One region of the Evansella cellulosilytica DSM 2522 genome, then DNA from elsewhere that is predicted to be linked to it. Evidence: riboswitches for the same ligand, from Rfam matches in the RefSeq annotation. Region 1 holds a riboswitch; each other region holds the start of a gene.

Evidence for each region. Region 1 has a riboswitch for cobalamin ahead of metE (5-methyltetrahydropteroyltriglutamate--homocysteine S-methyltransferase). Riboswitches for the same ligand answer to the same signal wherever they lie in the genome.
Region 2: another riboswitch for cobalamin. It lies ahead of BCELL_RS20680 (ribonucleoside-diphosphate reductase subunit alpha); the one in region 1 lies ahead of metE (5-methyltetrahydropteroyltriglutamate--homocysteine S-methyltransferase).
Region 3: another riboswitch for cobalamin. It lies ahead of BCELL_RS21705 (prenyltransferase/squalene oxidase repeat-containing protein); the one in region 1 lies ahead of metE (5-methyltetrahydropteroyltriglutamate--homocysteine S-methyltransferase).

The regions. Positions count from the first base shown of each region.
Region 1 is NC_014829.1:675,755-681,392, forward strand. It holds gene metE (5-methyltetrahydropteroyltriglutamate--homocysteine S-methyltransferase) at 1-2,274, opposite strand, end outside; cobalamin riboswitch at 2,451-2,633, opposite strand; gene BCELL_RS03110 (DoxX family membrane protein) at 2,818-3,321, opposite strand; gene BCELL_RS03115 (metallophosphoesterase) at 3,718-4,545, shown strand; gene BCELL_RS03120 (hypothetical protein) at 4,749-5,225, shown strand; gene BCELL_RS03125 (ABC1 kinase family protein) at 5,502-5,638, shown strand, end outside.
Region 2 is NC_014829.1:4,521,200-4,526,837, forward strand. It holds gene BCELL_RS20675 (ribonucleotide-diphosphate reductase subunit beta) at 1-168, opposite strand, end outside; gene BCELL_RS20680 (ribonucleoside-diphosphate reductase subunit alpha) at 186-2,366, opposite strand; cobalamin riboswitch at 2,543-2,739, opposite strand; gene BCELL_RS20685 (Cof-type HAD-IIB family hydrolase) at 2,998-3,741, opposite strand; gene BCELL_RS20690 (hypothetical protein) at 4,533-4,994, opposite strand; gene BCELL_RS20695 (ATP-binding protein) at 5,214-5,638, opposite strand, start outside.
Region 3 is NC_014829.1:3,053,802-3,059,439, reverse strand. It holds gene BCELL_RS14205 (PucR family transcriptional regulator) at 1-1,098, opposite strand, end outside; gene plsY (glycerol-3-phosphate 1-O-acyltransferase PlsY) at 1,287-1,928, shown strand; gene BCELL_RS14195 (hypothetical protein) at 2,036-2,599, shown strand; cobalamin riboswitch at 2,684-2,876, shown strand; gene BCELL_RS21705 (prenyltransferase/squalene oxidase repeat-containing protein) at 3,004-4,305, shown strand; gene BCELL_RS21700 (DUF4430 domain-containing protein) at 4,644-5,471, shown strand; gene BCELL_RS14180 (energy-coupling factor transporter transmembrane component T) at 5,468-5,638, shown strand, end outside.

The DNA.
Region 1 (5,638 bases):
AAGCTTGCGAAGCTTATGTGTAGCCTTAACCATATTTTTAAGAGAAGCTATTGTCTCCTCTTCATTTCGTGTCTTCAATCCACAGTCGGGATTGACCCAAAATTGTTCTTTAGGTATGACTTGTATACTATCTTTTAATATTGTATCTATTTCTTCGACACTAGGGATGCGTGGACTATGAATATCATACACCCCTAGTCCGATACCTAAATCATATGGATCTTGTTTAAGCGACTCGATTAGTTCGCCATGACTTCTAGAAGTCTCAATAGAAATAACATCAGCATCAAGTGCACGAATCGGTTCAATAAAGTCATTAAATTCACAATAGCACATATGCGTATGAATCTGAGTCGTATTTTTAACTCTTGATGTTGCTAGTTTAAATGCGTTTATTGCCCAAGCTAAATATGCATCTCTATTCTCGATACGTAGTGGCAAGCCTTCACGTAATGCAGGTTCATCAACTTGAATAATTTTAATTCCAGCATCCTCTAAAGCGGTAATTTCTTTTCTTAGTGCTAATGCAATTTGATTCGCTACTTGTTCATGTGAAATATCATCACGAACGAAGGACCAATTTAGAATAGTCACAGGTCCTGTTAGCATTCCTTTTACAGGTTTAGAAGTTAATTTTTGTGCTTGCACAACTTCTTTTACAGTCATTGGAGAAGTCCACTCAATGTCACCGTATATCACTGGTGGTTTTACACAGCGGGAACCGTATGAGACAACCCATGCTTTTTCAGTAAATGCAAAGCCACTTAATTTTTCTCCAAAGTATTCAACCATATCTGTACGTTCAAATTCTCCGTGCACTAAAACATCCAGTCCAATATCCTCTTGAAGGGAGATCCAACGTGCCGTCTCTTTTTCTAGAAAATCTCTATAAGTATCATCACTAATTTCTTGCTGTCTCCATGCCTTACGTGTTTCTTTTACTATTTTAGATTGAGGGAAGCTGCCGATAGTCGTTGTTGGATAATCGGGTAATTGCAGTACTTCTTTTTGTAAAGATTGTCGTTCTTTAAAAGCCATTGGTCTTGAAAAATGATTTTGCTCGAGTAAAGAAAGTTCTTCTCTCACTTTTTCATTTTTTCTCATTTTATGCTGACTTAATGTTTCAATAGCTTTCATACTGTCAGATACGCGCTTGTTCCCGTACCAAGCATCATCTCGCACATAGGAAGTTACACTTGTTATTTCAACTATTTTTTCATCAGCAAAAGCTAATGCGTTTATTAGTGTTGACTCAAGCTTCGTTTCTGATTTTGTAGTCACAGGAACATGCTGTAAGCTACATGACGATTGGATCCATGCTTTAGTAGCACCGCTGATGGATAATACAGCATGAACATCTGTTGCTTTTTCTGCTAAATTAGCACGCCAAATGTCTCGCCCATTAATCACCCCAATTCCTAACACTTTATCCTTTGGAAAACCATACTGGCGAATGGAGGATGTATTTTGCTCTTTACCGTGTACAAAGTCTAATCCAATTCCTGCGACAGGGATGTCACAAATGTCCTCATATGCTGATAAACCTTCAAAGTATGTTTGCAGCATAATTTTAGCTGATGGTACACTTTCGACTAATTGTCTGTATATTTGTTGAACGAGTTTAATATCGTCCTTATCTAGAGATAGTACTAATGAAGGTTCTTCGATTTGTATCCACTCTGCACCAGCGTCAACAAGCTCCTGCAACACTTTTACATACAATGGTAATAGTTTTAAGTAAAACGATGCTTTCGTTTTTTCATCATATCCTTTAGATAATTGCACAAAAGTGTACGGACCAATGATAGTTGGTTTTGTAATAAGACCCAATTTTTCCTTTGCTTCTATAAAATACTCTAAAATATAGTTTTCAGTTAATTGTAACGGTCTGTCTTCATATTCGGGTACAATGTAGTGATAGTTCGTGTTGAACCACTTTGTCATTTCACATGCGATAACATCACTTTTCCCACGTGCCATTGCATAATATGTTGAAAACTCGACCTTCCCACCTATCCAACTATAACGTTCAGGTATGATACCAAACATTGTTGCATGATCTAGCATACGATCATATAGGGTGAAATCACCAACAGTGATAAAATCTAAACCTAATTCTTGCTGGCGCTTCAGATGATTTAAGCGAATTGCTTCCATTTTTGAGTTAAATTGCTCCTCTGTTATTTCTTTCTTCCAAAAGGCTTCTAAACATTTCTTCCATTCTCTGTTATCACCGATGTAAGGATAACCATGTACTGTACTAATTAAATTCATTTCGGACCCTCCCATAAATGTTTTACATATCTCCAAATAACAAAAAGGCCATCCCCGCGTTAGGAGATGGCTTAACAATCAAGTTTGATAAGTAGAAAAAACATGCTAAATGAGCATCCTCATCACTCGTTTGTCGTACAAATTGAATGTCACCACCTATTTCCACGTAGGTATTTGGTGTGTACTAGGAATTGGCAGGTCTCCTGGCTTATCATCAATGCTTCTCACACCTTCCCATCATCAAAGACAGTGGTAACTGTGAGTTACTCCGATTTACAGTTGCGGGACAGCGACGGAATTACACCGTTCTTCCCTTTTAAGCCAAACCGCAGTTTGGCACCAATTCTTACACGATATGTAATTGCTAATAACTATAACATAAAAAAATTGGAAAGCATATACTATTGTTTGAAAACTCAGTTAAAGGCTGGTGTTAATATTCACAACAGGTGCAAGCGTCCTGAAGTGATAATCAACAGCAAACTTTTACTTTAACTATAAATAAAGGAGAACTCAATTGGTTATTGAGTCCTCCTCATATCATCATGCAATTTCCGTTGCTGTTTTATCAAGTTTTCCTCTGAAAATTACAGTGCGAAGGTAAGGGATAACCCAACGGTCTCCACCGAATTTACCTGCATTGTAGCCAGCTGCTAAGATGAAAATGGTAATGAGAACCATCCAAGGATTAGTAGACACAGTACCTGCAAACATAAATGCGAAGTTCATAACGATACCAAAGAACGCTGCAGCTGTTGTTAATACACCTAATATTAATCCTAATCCTACAAGAAGCTCTCCCCAAGCGACCATAAAGCTAAATGTTCCTGCAAATGGAAGTGCAAAGTTCTCAATGAAGGCATGGTACGTTGGGTAAGTAGCTGCAACAGTTTCATTAGCAACAACACCGTTTAAATATCCACTAGCATCAAATCCCCCTGTCACTTTTCCCCATCCTGCTGTTAACCAAGACCAACCTAAGTAAAGACGTAAAACTGTTAAAAGACCAGCTGCAATTTTGTTGTTTCGTAAGAAATCGATAAACATGAATAATTCCTCCCCTAAAGGTTTTTATTTTATTTTTCGAAGATCGTTTGTGATCTGTTCTTTTTAATAAGTTAATAATAATAGCTTTTGTTAAGGTGATTGACTTTGCGTCGCTCTTGTTAGTGACCACTAACTATCTTCACTTGTAGTATATAACGGATAAAGGTGTGATGAACGTCACACTTATGAACGTTATGTTGCAAACTAGTGACGAAAATGTGAATGTGAGTATTTTCACAAAAACTCTATCATTTATTAAATATGATCATTTTTTTCAAAGACTTCCAAACAATATTAGTTTAAAATAAAGCTACTAATTGGAGTGGCTAATAAGGTTTGTAAATACACGAGCTAATGGTGGTGAGTCTATTGAAAAAATTATATAGGAGAAAGTATATGTATCTATTATTACTGTTAATGGCAATTATTTATTTTTTCTATTACGAAAATAATGCCCTGACTTTGACAGATTACACAATTCAATCACATAAAATACCTGCTAGCTTTGAAGACTTTAAAATTGTTCAGCTTTCAGATTTGCATGGGAAAAAGTTTGGAGATGACCAAAATAGATTAATGGAGGTAGTGAAAGAGGAAAGGCCAGATATCATCGTATTTACTGGCGATTTAATAGATTCCAGAAGAGGTGGCGAAGAGAATAGTTTACTTTTAATGGAACGTTTAATTGAAGTTGCACCAGTTTATTATGTGACTGGTAATCATGAATGGCGTTCTGGAATCTATGATTCTCTAGAGAGTAAACTACTTCAATTAGGGGTCGTAGTTCTTAGAAATCGTTCTGAAGAAATTCGTATTGATAACGACTCTATAATGATTGCAGGTATTGACGATCCACAACAGGATACAACGGGTCGCTCCGACTATGATGTAGTGAACGAGTTTATGAACGACGCAATCACTAATGAAACGGAGGAAGATTATTTCCATATTTTACTTTCTCATCGACCAGAATTGTTTCCAGTATACTCGAAGTTCCATATGGATTTGATCTTTTCAGGACATGCTCATGGTGGTCAGTTTAGGCTGCCTTTCGTTGGAGGAGTATTAGCACCGAATCAAGGTTTATTTCCGAAGTACGCATCAGGGAAGCAAACCCAAGAAGTTTCTACAATGATTGTAAATAGAGGACTTGGGAATAGTTTGTTTCCAGTAAGGTTATTTAATCGACCGGAAATTGTAGTGGTTACGTTGGAAGTGGATTAATTAATACCTTTGTACTATTACAATGATTAATAAGTTGTTTTAATGGGTCGATTGTAATGATGAGAGAATATAGAAACGATTCGAAAGTATCAGGAAATTTTTGGTTTATAGACAGAAATTTATTGTATAATTTTTTTGGGCCGCTTTTTTCGTGCGGTAAAAAAAAATATCATTCCGAATTTCGAAAGGTAGGTAAAGTACAATTGAACAACGAAATGCAAACGCATAATCAGCAAGGTTTTACTTCTGAGCACCATGAGCAAGGAAATCAAAAGAAACATTCAGTATTAGGAATAATTTCTTTCATTATCTTTGGTGTCATGTTTTTATTAGCTATAGTAGCAGTTATCCTTGTACAATCTTCAATTAACGATTACTATACGATTGCGGATAATACACCTTATACATTCGATGAGTTAACAGAAATGATGACTCTCGAAACGGCAGCACCTGAGTATGCTGATTTAATGGATCGTGCTGACATCAGGTTAGGAATTGCTATTATGCTAGCATTTGGAATTGCAGTTGGTCATGTGATTGGAGTCGTTCTAGGAATTATAGGTGTAGCAACGGCAAAAGGAAAGAAGCTATTTGCTACTCTTGGATTAATACTTAATATCGTTTCACCAATTGTTTTCTTCTTTATCGGTCTTACGCTAATAATGGTTCCATTTATATAATAGAAAACAGTGTTAAACATAAAAGCCAGCAAAAAGGTTTCTACCTCTTTTGCTGGCTTTTGTGAAACGTACGCTAATTTATATCGTATATATTATTATAGTAGAGATGAATTTTTTTCAAATGCTTTGTTAAGTTATGTCTTGGATTTCCACAAAAGGTTATTTTCTTAAGTTTGCTACAAATCAATACCTGTATTACCATTCAAAAATTATTTACTAAATTAAACGAAGTAGAGAGAGTGATGACTGATGAAGGTAAAAAGTAAGGTTCGGCGTATGGCTATAGTTTTAAAGATGGCTTTCGTCATTTTTTTACAGGTGTATTGGTACAAGCTTAGAAAAAAACCTGAGTCTGACTGGGAACTGTTATGGATAAAAATTGGGAAACGATTTCGGAACACATTGTTTGAGCT
Region 2 (5,638 bases), 840 kb from region 1:
CTCAAACGGTGTCCAAAAATTCGCTAGCATGTTTTTATATAATGGATATGCCCATTTAAAACGAACATCGTCCCAGTTCAATACATTAGAGCTTTCACCGTTAATAATTCGTGTTGATGCATTCGGTGCTGTTACGTCGTACAGCTTTCTTTCTTGTAATTTATCCATTTTCACACAACCTTCCTTTAGCTTGCACAGCTCTCACACTCATCTATTTCACTAGATGTCGAGCGAACGTAATACGTTGATTTTAACCCATGCTTCCATGCCGACAAGTGAATGTCTAGTAACTCCTTCGCCTTCACCGTGTTTTTTACATAAATATTAAACGACACTCCTTGATCAATATGCTTTTGACGTGCCCCGTTCTGTTTTACACTCCATATTTGGTCAATATCATGTGCTGACTTGTAATACCACGTCGTTGCCGGTGAAATATCTGGCGCTGTTACAGGAATACGAAAATTCTTTTTTTCCTCAGCATACTCTTTACGATAAATTGGATCTATTGAAGCTGTCGTTCCCGCAATGATCGCCGTTGAAGAGTTAGGTGCAACTGCCATTAAGTAGCCATTACGCAAACCACTTCTATTAACCATTTCCGCAAGCGCTATCCACTTTTCATCCGTATAATTCCTCTGTGAAAAATACTTTCCTGTATGCCAAGCGGAATTTTCAAACTTTTCGTAAGCTCCCTTTTCCTTCGCTAATTCCATACTTGCTTCGATCGTTAAATAAGCGATCTTTTCATAGAGCTTGTCAGCAAAGTTGATAGCCTCTTCAGATTCCCAACGAAGTCCTGTTATCGCTAGAAGATGATGCCATCCAAACGTACCTAGCCCGATTGCTCTGTATTTCTCATTTGTCAGCCTCGCTTGTGGTACTTCAATATTATTTATATCAATCACGTTATCTAGCATTCTTACTTGTATCGGTATAAGCCTGGACAATACCCCATCCGTTACGGCCGTAGCTAGGTTAATAGAGCTTAAATTACACACAACGTAATCTCCCGCTTCTTTTGTAATGAGTATCTTCCCATCCTCTGTTGTTTCTTCCTTTATCGTTGTTGCACTCATATTTTGCATAATCTCTGTGCAAAGATTTGAGCCGTACATCATGCCACAGTGCGCATTCGGATTTTGCCTATTGGCCTCATCACGATAAAACATATATGGCGTTCCTGTCTCAAGCTGAGAAATCATGACCCGTTTCATGATTTCAATCGCAGGGACACTTTCTTTTGAAAGTCGTGGATCTCTGACGCATTGCTCATATTTTTCTCTAAAGCTGCCTGCGCCTCGCTCTTCATCATAGAAATCTTCTAAGCTAAAGCCCATTGTTTGGCGTACCTCATGAGGATCAAATAAAAACCACGCTTCTCTCGCTTCGACCTTCTCCATAAATAAGTCAGGTAAACAAACACCTGTAAATAAATCGTGCGTCCGTTTTCTTTCGTCACCATTATTTAACTTAGCATCTAAAAATGAAAAGATATCTTTGTGCCACACATCTAAATAAACGGCAATTGCTCCTTGCCTTTGTCCTAGTTGATCTACCGATACTGCTGTGTTGTTTAATTGCTTCATCCAAGGAAGCACCCCAGACGATGTCCCTTTAAAACCTTTGATTGATGAGCCCTTCGCTCTAATCTTCCCTAAATAAATGCCGATCCCACCACCGTTTTTACTTAATGTCGCAGCATCTGTCGTACTATCAAAAATCCCTCTTAAACTATCATCCATCGTATCAATGAAACAGCTTGATAACTGCCCATGTGTTTTCCCCGCATTAGACAACGTCGGTGTCGCTACTGTCATATAAAGATTTGATAGTGCCCAATATGCTTCTAAAACATAGTCGAGGCGCTTGCTTTGCTTCTCCTCTTTCATTAATGTCATCGCGATGATCATAAAACGCTCTTGCGGTAATTCTAGTATATGTCCTTCATGGTCTCGCGTAAGATAGCGGTCGATTAATGTATGTAAACCTAGATAAGTAAATTTGGAGTCATTTGATTTATTTAGTGCTGCTTCTAATCTCTCTAAATCATCTTTTTGGTAGGCGCCTGCTAAATCTTGATCGTAAAAGCCTGCTTCTACTAAATAAGTAACGTTATGAGCAAATCCTGTATACACCTCTTCAGGTCTCATTTGCCGCTTCTCAGCTACTTGTTTATATAGCTGCTGCAGCCGAATCGTCGCTGCAACATACGTCCAATCAGGCTCGTCACTTGAAATACGATCAAGTGCAGCTAATAACAAGTCCTTTTCACTCTTATCAAAATGCCAGTTTCCCCAATTTAAGTGCTCATATTTTTTCTTTAGTTCATCCCAGACGTCTAATTCCTTCACTAAAGTATTCATTACAATCTCTCCTTTTTAGTAAAAAATAAAAAAGCCCTTCCTCAACGGAGGAAGAGCTTGGCTTACGGAGTCGGCATGTCATATTTGTGGCATAAGAATAGAATCTTCTTAATAGAGATACTATTAATTCTATATCCACCGTCCTGCCGCTCCATGATCTCATTCCCCGAAGACATGAAACTGTTGAAATAGAAGGCAGGTCTCCTGACTAATGCTTCAACCTACTTTGAGCCTTCCCATGCAAAAGCCTTTCAGCCTCCTTGCACAGTGGATTTCTCATTTCGTCTGCATTTACAGTTGCGGGGACAGTTTCGGATTCACACCGAATTCCCTATTAAGCTATAAAAATAGCACCTTTATTTCAGCAAAATCAATATATAGTGTTTTCATTTGTTTTTGAAACTTTATCTAGTATGATGAGTGTATCGAATCTTGTCATTGAACGCAACCATATTCGTTCAACTATTTTTCGACAAAATATGACGATACTGACTCAAAAGGTTTTCCTATTGACTTCTATGCTAAGTAAGTACAGTGCCGCAGCCTTCCGTTCACAGCCCACTACAAGTTGGTTAGTGGGCTCGCGGAGAACTGTATCTAATCATAATAATTTCTATAGCTTGATAAGTCATTATATCGTTTTCAAAGCAAACTTTTTAATGCCTAAAGCGACACCATCTTCATTGTTTTTCGTTGTCACCCAATCAGCAGCGTCTTTGACAACAGGTTGTGCATTCCCCATCGCAACGCCTACTCCTGCTTCTTTAATCATCGCAATATCATTTAAGCTATCTCCCATTGCGAGCACATTGTCCATTGTTATGCCAAGTTCCTCACATATTTTTCTTAGCGCAGAAGCTTTGTTAATTCCTGCCGCGTTAATTTCTAGGTTCACAGGATTCGAGTTCGTTATTTCTAACCGATCATCTTTTGACAAAAATTCAAAAACTGTTTTTCTCGTTTTATCATCTTCAATATGATAACAAAATTTCAACCATTCGTGCGCTTCAATCTCATCCTCTGGAAATTCGTCCCGCCAAACTTTTTCTGGCGTTACTGCCCAAAAATGAAGATCATATTTCTTTTTTAAGTCCCACATCATTTTTATTAAATCTGGAGCTAGTTCACTTTGATCGAAAACTTCCCCTTTGTTGTCCCAGATCAAACTTCCATTTACCGTTACAATGTAGGACGATAAATTTAGTGATTCTATGTATGGCTTTAATGTCAAAATGGATCTACCAGTACTTATCACAACCGTCATCCCATTTTGCTCCGCTTCCATAATGGCAAGTCGATTTGCATCTGAAATGCTATGATCACTGTTCAGCAAAGTGCCATCCATATCTAGTGCAATTAATTTAATAGCTTGCATGTACTCCACCCTTTCTTTCTTGTATTGTCAGTTTACCATATCAGGATATGTTTTACTCTTGGGTGAGACTTTCTAGACACGGTTTTCGAGGAAGATCGTTTTAATTTAAAGGTGAGTGGTGTGGTGATATGAACCCGGTTCATTTTCCTCACCTTCAAACTCACTTTTTCTCCCTTTTTCTCCTGGTTTGAAGGTGAGACTTTTGAACCCGGGTTCGCTCTAACCCGGGTTCATTTCCCTCACCTTCAAACTCTTCTTTTCTCGCTTTTTCTCCTGATTTGAAGGTGAGACTTTCGAACCCGGGTTCGTTTTAACCCGGGTTCATTTCCCTCACCTTCAAACTCTTCTTTTCTCGCTTTTTCTCCTGGTTTGAAGGTGAGACTTTTGAACCCGGGTTCGTTTTAACCCGGGTTCATTTCCCTCACCTTCAAACTCTTCTTTTCTCGCTTTTTCTCCTGATTTGAAGGTGAGACTTTCGAACCCGGGTTCGTTTTAACCCGGGTTCATTTCCCTCACCTTCAAACTCGCTTTTCCTCCCTTTTTCTCCTGATTTGAAGGTGAGACTTTCGAACCCGGGTTCGTTTTAACCCGGGTTCATTTCCCTCACCTTCAAACTCTTCTTTTCTCGCTTTTTCTCCTGGTTTGAAGGTGAGACTTTTGAACCCGGGTTCGTTTTAACCCGGGTTCATTTCCCTCACCTTCATGCTCTCTTTTTCTCGCTTTTTCTCCTGATTTGAAGGTGAGACTTTTGAACCCGGGTTCACTTTAACCCGGATTCATTTCCCTCACCTTCACGCTCTCGCTTTTTCAATTAAGTACTGTGTGCCATACAACACATACGCTTTATAGTGAATATATAGAAAGAATTGTAAATAATTTAATCGTTTTAACTCGATTATTCTTATCTTCTTCAGAAAAGGCATGAATAAAAAGGCAAAAGCGCCATTAGCTATGGCATTTAATAATACGTATTTTTTAAAGTTCCCGTATGAATATTTTAGTAGCCACATAGACATTGGCATATAAGGTCCAATATCAAATGGCAGCTCATCTCTTATAAAGGATCTCGGTTTATCATAAAACTCCCACCAATGACGCTTACGTCCATACAGATGATTAATCATTTCAAAAATGCCAACAATACCGCTTGCTAAGGAATATCGCTTCATACTACGCTTACCAATAAATATTAATGTAAGCCAAGGAATAATGATTAATGCTACATTGAATAGCGTGTGCCGCTTTGAGGTCATAGTCATAGTGAATTCTCCTTACCTATTTGATACTTATAAATTGTCCATTGAGAATTTTAAAAATTCGTTTATTTTCTGACTATTTACTCTATATTAATACCAGTATTTCCAGCTTTCTCCTTCAAAATCGACCATCCCTATTAACAAACAGATCGTACATCAAAATAAAAAGAGGTAGTCTCAATAGGTATGGAAAAATCACCCATTTGAGTCCACCTCTTACTCTGTCGGTAATAATACCGTAATTGTTGTTCCAACGTTTAATTTGCTATTGATGTACATTTCCCCGTCATGCTCACCGATGATATTCATACTAATCATTAAGCCTAATCCGGTGCCATCTTCTTTCGTTGTATAAAAACGTTTACCTAAATTTTCGATCTTTTCCTCAGGTATTCCTTTCCCCTGATCAATAAACGATATTTCCACTTTATCAAGCTTCTTTCTTACAGCTATTGTGATAACACCATTATGATCTTCCATTGCTTCTATTGCGTTTTTAATTAAATTTAGAAAAACTTGTTTTAGTTTATTTTGTTCACAGTCAATCAACATTTCTTCGTTGTCTTCTATTTTTAATGATATTTCTATGTTATGTAAGATTGCTTGTGTATTGGCAATCGTTATCACAGTTCGAAGGAGGT
Region 3 (5,638 bases), 2.3 Mb from region 1:
TTCATTGACGTTACTGTCCATTGATAAAAATGTATCGAGGGTATGTAATAAATGAGTATTATGGTTTTGATCATAGCTTTCTAGATTTAGAATGGCTTGATTATAATAGTTATCTACCTTATTTTTTTGTTGAAGAAACTCTATGTATCGAAATATCCCTAATTTTTCATACGTATGAGTTTTTATTAATTCGTCTGGGTACTGCTTTTTTAAGTTTAATACTGTAATTGCTTGTTGATAACTAGTCTCAATATTTTCATATTTATTGTATTTATTTCCAGCGCCGCTTATTATGTCATCAATACTAAACTTTTTTTTCATTTGTGATGTAAAGTTTGTGAGAAAGGAAGAGAAATTTATATCAAAATCATTATCATTTACTGTAGTACTCAGTAAAATCAATTCGTTGCCATCAATGACATAAAAAACGGTGCGAATTTGCTGTGATATTGTGAGTAAATATGAAATATGACGTTCTTCTTCCAAAGTAATGTCATGATTAAAGGAAAAAATAACAATGAAAAAGGAGGAAGGAGGGATTATTTCCAATTGATCAAATTTATTCACTATTTCTTCAGTGGAAGTTAAATGTCCTGTTAGGAGTTGCCAAAAAAATTCTTGGTAACCTTTTGTTTGCTTTTGTTTTCGTACTTGTCTTTGTAAAAGCTGATTTCTAGCAGTCTCTGCTGCCATTTTCAGTAATGCTAGGTCATTATCGCTCAATTGCTTGTTAATTTCCAAAACCCATATAAACCCTAAAATATCATTATTAGCTTTAATAGATATAGCAACTCTATTACTAATACCCATATCTATAATTTCTGGTACTCTTACTGGATTGTTAGTTTCAAGCAACTTTGGTAATATACCGTTCTTCCAAAATTGATTAATTACTTTCTCTGGTACTCTTCGACCGATAATGGTAGCAATTCTCGCTTGATCTGTTCGTTCATCATGTGAACTATATACTAATAAGTTATGGTTTGCATCTTCAATCGTGACGGGACAGCTCAACACATCACTAATTTTATCTACTAGATTTTCTAAACTTCCAAAAGATTTCTTGAACGGGTCATGTTTTTGTTCTTTTTTCATCATTATCACTCCACAAAAAGTGTTAATATAATTATACATTAATTATAAGGTAAAAAGGAATCAACAATTCAGTAAGCGATATGTATGGAAAAAATTAAATTCTACATTTTTTGTTAATTGTATATGAATATTGACAATATATTATATAATTAAATCTATGAACCTTTATTGCGAAACTATGGGGTGATTAAATGGAAACCTATTTTATTATATTATTAGCATATTTAATCGGGTCTATACCATTTGCGCTTATTGTAGGTAAGCTCAAGTATGGAGCGGATGTAAGAAATTTTGGAAGCGGAAACTTAGGAGCATCCAATAGTGCACTAGTTTTAGGGAAAAAAGCAGGAATTCTCGTTTTATTAGGTGATGTTAGTAAAGGTGTGCTTGCAGTTTCATTACCTGTGATATTTTCTATTGAGGTTAATCCAGTGTATATCGGGGTTGCCGTCATTTTAGGACACTGTTTTCCTGTATTCGCTAACTTTCGTGGTGGGAAAGCTGTCGCTACTACAGCTGGAGTTCTCATTACAATAAACCCGATATTATTTCTAAGCGGCTACTCTACATTCTTTTTAGTTATTTTTATTACAAAGTATGTTTTTTTTGGTTCGCTTTCCATTGGCATTGCGTTAACCGTTCATTCCATTTTTATAGGTAGTTTTGAGCTGATGCTATTATTTACGTTATTTTCGTTATTTATGGTTTATTTACATCGATCGAATATAACGAATTATATTTGCGGTAAAGAAGTCAAAATAACAGATAAAAGAATAAAGAAGTATCAGGAACAAATAAAAGAGGAACTTAGTGAGGAAATCATCAAATCATAGGTAGGTCACGGCATTCATATATATGAATGTCGTATTTTTTTGCTTAAAGGGTTACGAATGTAAGCTATTCATGCTCTGGTGGAATTAATAAAGGGGGAGGGGGCATAGTGAACATTCATACAGAACACATATTATTATATAGTATCTTGTTAGTAAGCATCTCGTTTTTTTTAGGTTTTTTTGTTGCATCAAGAAAGGGAAGAGTTTCAATCGCAAAGCAAAGACTATATAGCGTATATTTACCGATTTTTAAAGTGATGGAGCCGTACTTATACAAACAAATCAGTCGAGATGATGGTATTGCAATCATAAACGAAGTAAATAAATTGGTGAAAACGTACTATGAGTTGTTTCACCCAGATTGTTTACATGCATATCATCAGTTTAGAAATAATTTGATAAAAAATTCAGATGATAAAAATATTCATTTTGAAGAATTTTGCAGATATGTGGAAAGAGATTTTGAGAAATTGAAAAGAACTGTTGGTTTACCAATTCGACCACTGTCATACCGTATAAAAGTGGGACAAATTCCAAGGAAGAAATCTGTTATTATTTATATCATAATAGAGAATTTAACGAAGTGGTTATTTACTTTCTCACTCTTGCTGTTTGGGATATTGCTAGCTAGAGTATTTGCGTTATTAATTAAATTCATGCTATTTCAATAGTCTTAAAGTAGTTTTTTAAAAATTTTTAACATTCATCATATACATTAATCAATCCATTATGTTATTATTACATTCGACATAAAAATATTGAAAGTTAAAATAGGTGCTAAAATTCTCGTGATAGAATCTTAGCTTAATAGGGAAGTTTGGTGAAAATCCAACGCGGTCCCGCCACTGTAAATGGGAGCAACCTACAGTATGTCACTGTCTTAATGATGGGAAGACGTAGGAAGCTATGACCATGAGCCAGGAAACCTGCCTATTTTATTTTTTCACCAGTACTACGAGGATAGGAGGGTGTTAAGAAGTGAACTGTTTTGTAAGTTTATTTCTTTGACAAACTTCTCCTTCAAGGGGATTTTTTTTATGCCAAAATATTACATAAAAAAGAGGGAGAGCGAAAAATGTCTAAATTACTTTTATTAAGAAAATCTATTGTCGCAATGATACTTGTTCTATTATTATTTCCGTTGAATGTGTTAGCTAGTCAAGAGGTGAAACAAGATATAGAACGAACTGCTGCACACTTAATTGAAACAGAGCATTATACAGATTGGTCCATAGCAGCATTGGCGAAGGCTAATCATTTACCAGATGACGTATCTGAACTTTATAGAGGGTATTTAGTTGAGGATCTGGATCAAGTACTAAGGGGTACTAGTTTACAGAGAATGGTCATTGCTGTAGCTGCAATAGGCGAGGACCCTACAGACTTTGAAGGGGTAAACTTAATCGAGAAAGTATATTCTGATGAATTTATAAATATGCTATCTGCGCAAATTTATGGATTGATTGCACTAAATACAGGGGAATACGATATACCTGAAGACGCTTTGTGGACAGAAGAAAAGTTATTAAATAAAATTCTAGAACAATCTCTACCTCATGGTGGTTGGGGCTGGGATGGTGTTAATGCCGATTTAGATTTCACGGGCATGGCATTAACAGCTCTTGGTTTTTATAAAGATCGAGATGAAGTACAAGCTGAAATTGACAAGGCTGTTACATTATTAGCTGACGTCATGCAAGAAGACGGAGGGTTTGATAACTGGGGTGTTAACTCAAACACTGCAGCTCAGGTTATTATAGGATTGTCATCTGTAGGAGTCGATGTTACACAAGAGCCTTTTTATAATGATGGACACCACCCCCTTCAACATTTACTAGATTACCAACTAGAAAACGGTGCATATAAATGGCTATTAAGCGATACATCAGAAAATAGTATGTCAACAGAACAAGCATTTCAAGCTTTAGTAGCTTATAACAATTTAGGAGTTAGTCATTTATATGACTTTAGTTATGTAGAGCCGGAGGTTGAACCTGAACCTATCGAAGAAACTCCAGGTGATCAGGTCGAGGATCCAAATGATGAAGAGACACAGGAACCTGTAGATTCCCCGGGTGATGTTGACACTGAAGAACAAGAAGAGTTAATTGAAGAAGAGGAAAAAAAGGAAAAGCTCAAAGAAGATCAAGAGGTTGACAATGAACAGGTAGTTGTAACTGATGGAGAATCAAATGGTAACGAGAATAATAATCAGGCAGAACATCAATCATCAAACGAAACAGAAACCACTAGTCAAGAAGGAGAACGCCTTCCTGACACAGCAACTTCCAATTATCATGTACTTGCTCTTGGTGCTTTATTCTTTCTCATTGGGACAGTTATCTTTTTTACACAAAGAAGAAAAGTATTGAATTAAATAAAAAAAGTTTAAAAAAGTATGAAGTGAAGTCAGGTAAGAAACTGACATCACATACCGTTTATTTATATTATGTAAGCTTAGAGTAACAACTACGATTTTGTTAGGATGAGGCTGTCTCATAGTCTATAGAAAGTCATGGCAATGGCTACACTCGATTCTTATACTTTCTTTTATTCGATCCACTTAGAGTAGTTACTATGGAGACACCCTGCTTAGCTTATAGTTTGGCTCAAAAGGTATAAAAGTGCCTTTTGAGTCATCCTCTTTACTCACGTTTTTTTGAAGAACAAGAATCGAGATAATAAACCGATATACATTTATAGGAGGGAAACAAGTTGAAGGTCACTTATATAAGTAAGTTATTTCGTTTACTCCTATTTACTGTCATGGTGTTATTTTTAGTTAGTTGTGGACAAGGACAAAATAGCTCTTCATTAACGATTTCTGATTTGACTGGAAAAGATGCTATAAGTGAACGGAAATTTAGCGATATTAATAATGACTTAAAAATAAATGAAGTGGAAATAGACGATAATACGGAAGAAAAAGAGGAATCTATTGAAAAGGTAGAGGAATCTTTACATAAAGATGATCCGAATGATAGTGAAACTGCAAATTCAAGCAAATCTACTAGTGCTGATACAGTAGAAGATCGTGAAGAGTCATCAAGTAGTAATCATAATGATTCGAGTGAAAAGAAAAGTCAATCACAAAAGGAAGAGCGTTCACATCCAGAAGAACCGAGAAAAAAAGAGTCTGATAATCAAAAGGATAGTAACAAATCAGATAAGTCTAACGAAAGTACAACTCCATCAGAAGAAGATAATAATTTACCAACTGTAACGTTAACTGTCCAAGGCCCTAAAGATATAGGTACGATTATTGGAGAAGTAACGGTAGAGTATGCGGACGGAGATACAGTGCTAGATATATTATTAAAAGAAGCGAATAAACGTAATATTCATGTAGATTATAGTGGGAGAGGGGTAACAGCCTATGTCAAAGGTATCTATAATGTATATGAATTTGATTACGGACCGTTAAGTGGTTGGTTAGCATATATTAATGGAACTAGTTTAACTAGGAGCGCTGGGGCTACATCTGTTAAAGAGGGAGATAAGATATATTGGAAATATACAGAGGATTATACGAGTGAATCATGATAAATCGATTTGAGCATTTTCATCCGTTCGTTACGTTCTTTTATTATGCTGGTGTTATCATTTTATTAATGGTATACCAGCATCCTACTGTTTTGGGAGCCGCATTTATATTAATATTACTAGTTAACTACGCCCAAGATCGATTAAGAGGTTTTAGGAAATGGGCT